3 regions of the Paenibacillus barengoltzii G22 genome follow, and region 1 is predicted to be linked to each of the others. Evidence: predicted binding sites of a transcription regulator. Region 1 holds the regulator's gene; each other region holds the start of a gene.
The links. Region 1 encodes LexA, which represses DNA repair genes until DNA is damaged. Its sites were predicted from a motif close to CGAACATATGTTCG; they were not measured.
Positions count from the first base shown of each region.

Region 2: recA (recombinase RecA) is a predicted target of LexA. The motif match lies at 1,224-1,237, and genes of this name have one in related genera.
Region 3: C812_RS05250 (YhjD family protein) is a predicted target of LexA. The motif match lies at 1,434-1,447, and genes of this name have one in related genera.

Region 1 is NZ_KE159652.1:1,574,878-1,578,158, forward strand. Features, by position in the region: gene glnA (type I glutamate--ammonia ligase) at 1-1,208, shown strand, start outside; gene C812_RS22515 (hypothetical protein) at 1,363-1,518, shown strand; gene lexA (transcriptional repressor LexA) at 1,635-2,261, opposite strand; gene C812_RS22775 (LysM peptidoglycan-binding domain-containing protein) at 2,618-2,836, shown strand; gene C812_RS21800 (DUF896 domain-containing protein) at 3,014-3,187, shown strand; gene C812_RS07370 (hypothetical protein) at 3,200-3,281, shown strand, end outside.
Region 2 is NZ_KE159653.1:170,534-173,814, reverse strand. Features, by position in the region: gene C812_RS09115 (competence/damage-inducible protein A) at 1-399, shown strand, start outside; gene recA (recombinase RecA) at 1,374-2,435, shown strand; gene C812_RS09105 (regulatory protein RecX) at 2,553-3,281, shown strand, end outside.
Region 3 is NZ_KE159652.1:1,129,497-1,132,777, reverse strand. Features, by position in the region: gene C812_RS05260 (DNA polymerase IV) at 1-588, opposite strand, end outside; gene C812_RS05255 (YhjD family protein) at 585-974, opposite strand; gene C812_RS05250 (YhjD family protein) at 971-1,357, opposite strand; gene map (type I methionyl aminopeptidase) at 1,563-2,309, opposite strand; gene C812_RS05240 (TetR/AcrR family transcriptional regulator) at 2,306-2,989, opposite strand; gene C812_RS05235 (stage VI sporulation protein F) at 3,213-3,281, opposite strand, start outside.

The DNA.
Region 1 (3,281 bases):
TGGAGAAAGCATTGGATAACAAAATGATGTTTGACGGTTCTTCCATTGAAGGGTATGTCCGCATCGAGGAATCCGATATGTATCTCTACCCGGATCTGGACACTTGGGTGATCTTCCCTTGGGTGACCGAGGATCGCGTTGCACGTTTGATTTGTGATGTATACATGCCTGACGGCACTCCGTTTGCCGGCGATCCACGCGCGATTCTGAAACGTGCGCTCAAGGAAGCTGAGGAAATGGGGTACACTTCAATGAACGTTGGTCCAGAACCGGAATTCTTCCTGTTCAAAACCGATGATAAAGGCAACCCTACAACCGAATTGAACGACCAAGGCGGATACTTCGACTTGGCTCCTACGGATTTGGGCGAGAACTGCCGCCGCGAAATCGTATTGACCCTGGAGGAAATGGGCTTTGAAATCGAAGCTTCTCACCACGAAGTGGCACCAGGTCAGCATGAAATCGACTTTAAATATGCTGATGCAATCAAAGCAGCTGACCAAATCCAAACGTTCAAGCTGGTCGTTAAGACGATTGCTCGTCAACATGGGCTCCATGCAACGTTTATGCCGAAGCCGCTGTTTGGCGTAAATGGCTCCGGGATGCACTGTCACCAATCGCTGTTCAAAGGCAATGTCAATGCTTTCTATGACGAAAGTGATGAATTGGGCTTGAGCAAAGAAGCACGTCATTATATGGCCGGTATTCTGAAGCATGCCCGCGCATTTGCAGCGATCACGAATCCAACCGTAAACTCCTACAAACGTCTCGTACCTGGGTATGAAGCTCCTTGCTATGTGGCTTGGTCTTCGAGCAACCGCAGCCCAATGATTCGGATTCCGGCTTCCCGCGGTCTCAGCACACGAATCGAAGTGCGTAACCCGGACCCGGCTGCTAACCCATACTTGGCTCTGGCTGTGATGTTGAAAGCCGGACTGGATGGAATTAAGAAAGAGCTTCCGTTGGTTGATCCGGTTGATCGCAACATCTATGTGATGTCTGAAGAAGAGCGGGTAGAGGAAGGCATCCCAAGTCTTCCATCCGACTTGAAGGAAGCGCTCGGCGAATTGCTCCGCAGCGAAATCATCAGCGAAGCGCTGGGAGATCACGCATTAACTCACTTCTACGAATTGAAAGAGATCGAATGGGATATTTTCCGGACCCAAGTTCACCAATGGGAACGCGATCAATATATGACGCTGTATTAATCAGGGTTCACAGCCAAGCCAGCTCCCGGCATTTCAAGCAGGGGCTGGCTTTTTTTATGGTGAAGACGAATGAATTACAGCTTTTGGATTTCGAAACAATGCCATGATTTCACTCGAATTGGGACAACTTATAGGTATAAGGAGGTTCATGCAGATGACAGTAACCGAACTAAAAAGATACCAACGTCGTCGCTATCGGTTAAAGCAGTGGTGGATCACAGAGCGTTCGGGGCTAGGGTGGGGTACGCGCGGGCGCCGGGAGAAGAACGGCTATAATCCCATGAGCTTCTTAGACCTCGAATGGGAGTAAGAGGGGAAGTCATCAAGTTCCCCATAAAGTAAACAGGACGAAGCGGAAGTCACTGCATCGCTTCGTCCTGTTCGGTTTCCTTATCTTATGTGGCCTACGAAAGGGAAGATTTCAAATTAGTGCAGGTCGCGGAACAAGCCGATGACCTTGCCCAAAATGGTTACATGCTTCAAACGAAGCGGTTCCATCGTTGAATTCTCCGGCTGTAGGCGAATATGGTCACTTTCTTTATAGAACGTCTTAACCGTTGCTTCGTCATCCTCCGTCATGGCCACAACGATATCTCCGTTGTTCGCCGTCTGCTGCTGGCGGACGATCACATAATCCCCGTTATGTATTCCAGCTTCGATCATGCTGTCGCCAACCACGGAAAGCATAAAGACATCCCCTTCCGCTGCGTAGTGCTCTGGCAACGGAAAATAATCTTCAATATTCTCTGTCGCTGTGATCGGCACGCCCGCGGTAACCTTCCCAACAATCGGAACGCGGGTCACGCTGTGTGCAAATAAATTGTAATTCTCCGATTCCTCTTGACCCAATAATTCAATGGCGCGCGGTTTCGTTGGGTCGCGGCGGATAAATCCTTTCTTCTCCAGACGGTCTAAATGGCCGTGAACAGTAGAACTGGAAGCCAATCCGACGGCTTCACCGATCTCCCGGACCGAAGGAGGATATCCCTTAGCGCGTACTTCGTTGCGAATAAACTCAAGAATAGCCTGTTGCCGGCTCGATACCTTTGACATTTACGGATCAACCCCATTTAGTAACGTTTGGAAAAATTATAACATAGAACTTCCGTTCGTACAAACATTAGTTCTAAATAGTTTAGGAGAAGAGAACTACTTTAAAAAAACAAGAACAACTGTTCGAAAAACCTATTGAATCAAACAAATGTTCGTGTTATATTGAATACATGTAAAACAGAACACTTGTTTGGAGTGATGGTGAAATGTTGAAATATAGTTCTTATCAAAGCATCTATGAACAACCTTCTTTTCGTCGTCCGGTGAAGAGAAGTCTACATATGAATGTCTTCCTTAAGAGTAGATTGTCCAAAATCGTCCTGCTTTTAATCATCCTCAGCATCACATGTACTGGAATGGTACAAGCCTTTGCTGCTTCCACAGACAACGCTGACGGAACGTATCGGCCGGAATATGTCGTGGTTATGCCAGGAGATACGTTGTGGGAAATTGCTGTAGCACATAAGCCACAAGGACTGGACACAAGGGTCTATGTTCAGAAGCTGATCCGGACTAACGGGTTGAGCAGCAGTGCGATTCAAGCTGGCGATACGTTGATGTTGCCCAGTAGATAATTCATACGTTAAAAAATAATTCACAGGTTTATCAATGTATTCGAACAGAGCTTGTCTTAAGGTATTACGGCAGGGGTTGCCGCGCCTTGACAAGCTCTTTTTCTCATGTCAAAGTAAGAATTAATGCCCTATGAGACATCATGGGTAGCATAGTATATCAAAGAAGCAGGTGGATTTATGGATATTGATGCTTTGGTTAAGCGGATTAACGAGCTGGCTCGAAAAGCGAAACAAGAAGGGTTAACGCAAGACGAACTCTTGGAAAGAGCCCAGCTTCGGGAAACGTATCTGCAAAACGTTCGCAGAAATTTTCGGCAACAGCTCGAGTCGATCGAGATTGTAGATAAATAGGGAGGAACAGGTATGGGGTCGTTTGACCGAAAAGTAGAACGCAATCAACGAAGAATGTACAAGAAAGGCAAAGGTTCCAGTGTCGGACAAGGGA
Region 2 (3,281 bases), on a different contig from region 1:
CTCATGGAGATGTTCACCGCCTTGCCCGGCAGTTCAGCCGTGTTTACGGGCGGAATCGTCTGCTACTCCAATGCGATGAAGGAGAAGCTGCTCAACGTGCCGCATGACCTGCTGGAAGGTGAAAGTGCGCCAGGCGCAGTCAGCGCGGAAACGGCCAAGGTCCTGGCGGAGCAGGTGCGCCTGACTGTAGGCACTGACATTGGGCTTGCGATCACCGGCGTGGCAGGGCCTGCTCATTCTGAGCGCAAGCCTGTGGGGCTCGTGTATGTTGCGATTGCGCGGGAGGGTGCGGATACAGCCGTCTTCGAACTGAACCTCAAGGGCAACCGTGAGATCATTCGACTGCGCGCTGTGAAGTCGCTGTTCTACCAATTGTGGCGGGTCTTGCAGGGAAGGTAAGGTGGGCTTTTCACTGGTACAGCAGTTTAGTGTATAGTGGCTTGCTTTTACGCATGATCCCGATCAATCAGGGGGAAGGGCAGGAGTGCTTTGCAATACGAGCGGGCTCAATGTTCAAATGTTCGTTGCTTAGCAACTCTTGTGTTTTGGAAGAATATGACATATAATCAAGATACGGAAGAACCGTAGCAAACGGATTGAGTTGTGCTGCGGTTCTTTTTTTTGTTGGGAGAGTAACGTTGGGAGGGGGCGTTGGAAATAGGGGAGGATGAACGGGTTGAGTTGATTGTCGCTTTGCTAGTTTAGTTATGGTGCGTCGGATTGGTGGGAACAGGGAATCTATTCGAAAAATCATATATAATTGTGCTTCATGAGGCCAAATCTACGTGATCTGTATGAAAAATCGATTATAATCCAATACGATGGAGTTGAAATGAGCAAATATAGATGAAAAATCGAGCATAATACGCGATTTCAGCCGATTTCAATGAAATTATATATGAAATTTCATACATATTGAGATGGCCGCACCAAATATTACAATACAAATCAACTCAATATGTACTGTGTCACCACACCACCGTGAGCACAAATCCATAGTTACCCGCAGCAAGCAAGTAGTGCAAGCTAACCGTACTCAAGGTCATATGATAAATCACCGCACAATAGAGCATAGAGCACGTCTAAAGATTACCTCAGTTACACCGTAATTGTCTGTCCAGTTTACGGATTTCTACGTATTGGACCCTATTCATGCCTTCCATTACGACAAATGAGGGACAGGGAGCGGAGGGATCTTCAGTTTGGGAGGTGGAGAAATTTTGCGAATGTATGTTCGAAAAAACGCTTGGCAAACATTCCAAAACAAGGTACAATGATATACGAAAGCAGTTACGACAGAGCCGAAGTATACTGAATTCAGTAACTTTAAGAAGTAATTAATGATTTATATAACATTTAAGGATGTGAGCTGATTGTCAGATCGTAAAGCAGCGCTGGAGATGGCGCTTCGCCAAATAGAAAAGCAATTCGGTAAAGGTTCGATTATGAAGCTTGGAGAATCGACGCACATGCAAGTCGAGATCGTTCCAAGCGGATCGATTGCTCTGGATATTGCCCTTGGTACAGGTGGACTTCCACGCGGACGGATTATTGAAGTATACGGGCCGGAGTCTTCCGGTAAAACGACGGTAGCGCTGCACGCGATCGCTGAAGTTCAGAAGATCGGTGGACAAGCTGCCTTCATCGACGCCGAGCATGCGCTGGATCCTTCCTATGCCAGCAAGCTGGGTGTCAACATTGATGAACTCCTGCTGTCCCAGCCGGATACAGGGGAACAAGCCTTGGAGATCGCTGAAGCGCTTGTGCGAAGCGGTGCAGTGGACATTATCGTTATCGACTCCGTTGCGGCATTGGTGCCTAAAGCGGAAATCGAAGGCGAAATGGGGGACTCGCACGTTGGCTTGCAAGCTCGCCTGATGTCTCAAGCGCTGCGGAAGCTGTCGGGGGCCATCAGCAAGTCGAAGACGATTGCGATCTTCATCAACCAGCTGCGTGAGAAAGTTGGCGTCATGTTCGGGAACCCGGAGACAACGCCAGGGGGGCGTGCGCTGAAATTCTATTCAACGATTCGTTTGGATGTACGCCGCGTTGAGACGATCAAGATGGGTAACGATATGGTCGGTAACCGGACACGGATTAAGGTTGTAAAGAACAAGGTTGCGCCTCCTTTTAAACAGGCTGAAATCGACATTATGTACGGAGAAGGTATTTCTAAGGAAGGCAGCATTCTCGATATCGGAACGGAACTGGATATCGTGGATAAGAGCGGTGCTTGGTATTCGTATGCCGGCGAACGTCTAGGACAAGGCCGTGAGAACGCGAAGCAATTCTTGAAGGAGCATCCGGAGATTGCGAATGCAATTGAGCAGAAGATCCGCGAATCCAGCAATCTGACAACGTCAGTAGCTCCGGCTTCCGCCAGCGATCTGGAAGCGGAGTTTGCGGAAGAGCAAGCGTTGTTTGCAGAAGAATAAGCTTGTTAAGCTGTAACATCAAGCGCTCTGATCGCGGCAATATGCCGGGTCAGGGCGCTTTTGCAGTAGTTAAGGAAGTTAAAGATTCGCCTAAGGTGCAGACAGGAGGGACAGGATGTGAGTACATGGGGACAATCGCGCAGGAAAGTTGCGGGGAGAAGAGATGGAGTTAACTCTGGTGAACGAAGAGAGGACGAAATCGTAGACATCTCCGATGAGGCGTTCTGGGAACCGCGACCGAGGGATATCGGCTGGGATTCAAAACGAGAGAAGACAGAAGAGGAAGTTCCGGCCGGATTGGATGCTTTCCCCGAGGACACCGAGCTGGAGATTACGTCCGTATTGATGCTGAAGCGGCCGAAGCATCGTTATCGGATCTCTTTTGGGGCATATGCGCTGGAAGTTCACGAGGATGTGATGATTAAATACCGCATGATCAAAGGGGCGGTATTTACAAAAGAAGAACTGGAGGAAATCGTAGCAGCCGACGAGCGCCAACAGGGGTATGCCGATGCGTTGAAATATTTAAGCTTAAAGCCGCGAACCACCTATGAAATTGCACAACGTCTAGGCGAGAAAGGCTGGGGCGAAGAGACGATTCAAGATGTGCTTACCCGATTGCAATCAGAAGGTTATGTTAATGACGCTGCATACGCACAGGAATGGGCTTCTCAGCGCGTGAAATTGCGCGGGAAGGGGAAACTGTGGGTCAAGCATGAATTGCGCCAGAAGGGGATTTCCAAGGCGTATATCGAGGAGGCGCTTGGTGAGGTCAGCGAAGAGGACGAGTTTGAGAGTGCCTTGCAGCTGGGCATGAAGAAGTGGCGTTCAACCACAGGGGAATTG
Region 3 (3,281 bases), 450 kb from region 1:
GGAGCCCACCATAAACATCTGATGAATCGGCAACGGCCAAAGCACTTCTTGCACGTCTTTCACAGGCAAGTAAAAAATCCCTGAGGCATTCCGTTTGGCGAAATTATCGCAGGCCATTTTGGAGAGCACCTTATTTTCACTAATTCCAATGCGTACACGAACTCCCGTCTCCTTCATGACTTTATCCTGAATGCTCCGCGCAATGTTATCAGGACCGCCAAAAAGCTGTAAGCTTCCCGTGACATCCAAATACTGTTCATCGATGCTGTACGGCTCGACCAAGTCCGTGTAGGATTGATAAATTTCTGTAATTTGCAAGGATACCCTGATGTATTCCTCCATACGGGGACGAATGACCACAAGATCCGGGCATTTGGCAAGTGCCTCTCCCAGCCTCTCTGCCGTAGTGATCCCATATTGCTTGGCAAGGGGACACGCGGCGAGGATAATCCCGGAACGACGCGCGGGGTCTCCTGCAACCACAACAGGTTTGTCTGCATACTCGGGGTGGGCCGCTTTTTCAACACTTGCGTAAAAGGATTGACAATCCGCCAGCATGATGACTCGACTTTTGTTATCGCTTTTCATAGGCTGTCGCTCCTTAAGTCGACGTTAAGATACTTACTCAAATATTGATTAAGCTCCGCTTTCACCAAGCTCCAAAGCATGGAAAATCTATGTTGATAGCCCCTGCACAAATAGCGGGCCTCCATGCCCAATTCAGTGCGTTGTTGCTCGAACACCTTGATCCCTCTGTCGCGCATTTGTTTCCGAACCGACGTCAAATCTGCAGTGATCACATCTTGGGCAGTGTGTAAGGCTCTTGCGTATACCACGTCCATCTTTAGCTTTACGGTCCCTAATGCTCTCATATCCCTTTCCAACACATCCAAGAGAAGAGGGAGTAGAATGTATTCTTTGACCAGTTGAAGATCTTCTTCCGTCTCCAAGGGCGCTGGGGGGATGCCTTTCATGAGGACATCCCCTCTTTCGTCCCATCGATCCCTAGATAGGCGCAAAGCCGACGGATCAGTTCCGCCTTCACCAATCCCCAGAGCATGGAGAACTCGTACGTATACCCCCGGCATAAATAGCGGGCTTCAATCCCCAGGTTCGTCCGCCGCTCTTCGAATACCTTCAGTCCATGCTCACGCATGCCTTGGCGCACCCGGGCCAAATCCGCGGCTGCGGCGTTCTGCAGCAAGCGGATCAGCCCCTTGTATACCTGAGGCAGCTTCAACGAAGCGGATGCCAATGCGCGCTGGTCTCGTTCCAGCACATCAAGCAACAGAGGAAGCAGCACATATTGCTTGATCATCTCCGCTTCCTCCTGCGTTTGCCAGGGAATAGGGCTCATGCGTCTCCCTTCTTCATGCTGTCTGTCATATGCTCACCCTCTAATCAGAACGTCTGTTCCTATTATATTCATAATACGAACAAATATTCCCTTTCGCAACAGGTTTATGTTGGATAATTTGGCAGAGCGAAAGCATGCCAAAAAAAGCGGAGCCCTTGTCCCTTCGGACTTTGGGCATCCGCCTTCCTTTCCTGCTTGCTGCTGCTTATTGAGCTGTTAAAATCAGCGGTCCGTCCGCCGTCAGCGCGATCGTATGCTCGAATTGGGCCGACAATTTGCCGTCCGCCGTACGCGCCGTCCAGCCGTCATCGTCAATCATGATGCGGAACGTGCCTTCATTGATCATCGGCTCAATCGTAAACACCATGCCTTCCTTAAGCCGAATGCCCTTACCCGCTACGCCGACATGCTCGTAGTTGGGCTCCTCATGCAGGCTGCGTCCGATCCCATGACCCAGCAGATCGCGCACGACGGAATACCCGTTCGCTTCCGCATGCTTCTGAATTGCTGAAGTCACATCGCCCAGCCGGTTGCCCGGAATCGCTTGGGCGATCCCCAGCTCCAGACATTCCTTCGTCACCCGCATCAACTTTTCCGCCTCAGGACTCACCTGACCTACCGCATAACACCAGCACGAATCGCCAAACCAGCCATCCGCCTCCGCCACGATGTCCAGCTTAAGCAGATCGCCGTTCTGCAGCGGCCGGTCGGAAGGGAAACCATGGGCTACCACATCGTTTACTGAAGCGCAGGTTTCGGCCGGAAACCCGTTGTATCCTTTCGTAAACTGCTTGCCGCCCAGTTTCGTAATATGCCGGGCGACGAAATCATTAATTTCCTTGGTCGTCACTCCGGGTTGAATCATTTTGGCGACTTCCCGGTGACAATCCGCAACAATTTGATTCGCCCGTTTCATCTCTTCGATTTCCCGCGGCGATTTTAAAATGATCATTCAGCTCTCACTCCTTCGAGGGTCTGTCGGGTTCGCTCCGACAGCCGATACAATAGCAGGCGCGCAATGTCTTCCGCTTCATGGTCCAGCGTGCCTTGGCGCAGCGGAGAGCCGGCGCAACCGGCCAGCGCAGCCAGCAACCGTTCTGCCTGCCGGACGCCCTCTCCAACGGCTTCTTGTCCCGCCGCTGCTGTGCTCGCAGTCGCAACGATCACACCGGACCCCGGCGATCCCCCATGCTCCAGCACCGCGGCGAACGGCTGCAACACCTGACGGCGGAACGTCTCCGCCAGCGGCAGCGCCCGCGCTTCTGGAAGCATCTGGAATCCATCCGCCGCCAGCTTATACAACAGATAAACGCCGTGATCCTTGGCCCACAACTTCAGCAGCCGAGTGCCGGCTGCAACAAGGGAAACGGCGGCCGCTTCCGGCTCCGCCGGCCTCAGGTCGATCCATTCCCCGGCCCGGTCCATCGCCGTCCACAGCACGTCATACAGCAGATCCCCTTTATTGCTGTAATAGTGGTAGACCGTACCGTAACCAAGCCCGGCCTCAGTGGCCACGTCCCGAATCTCTAGCGTCAGGCCTTTCTCCAGAAACACATCGGCGGCCGCGACACGAATTTGAGCCAATCGGCGCAGCCTGATTTCTTCATTTTGTTCCTTCGTACGCGGGGTCATCCGCCACAACCTCCCTTATTTTTGACCTACTATCATGTCAATATAAAACAAAACACGGAGATTGGCAAGCAGAAATCACTCCTGGCGCTCCTGTGCCCCGCTTATGTATCGTTTAGCTTATCCCGCCTGTCCCCGGATCATCCTCCGAAAAAATAGCAAAAGGCCGCCGGGGTACCTCCCCAGGGCCTTATCACCCGTCCCGCTGCATCGCTGCGCACTTACTTTAGCGGAACATTCCCCATAACCGCAGCAAGTGAAGCGTATTTCGCGGGTCGATTCGCTGATCGATAAC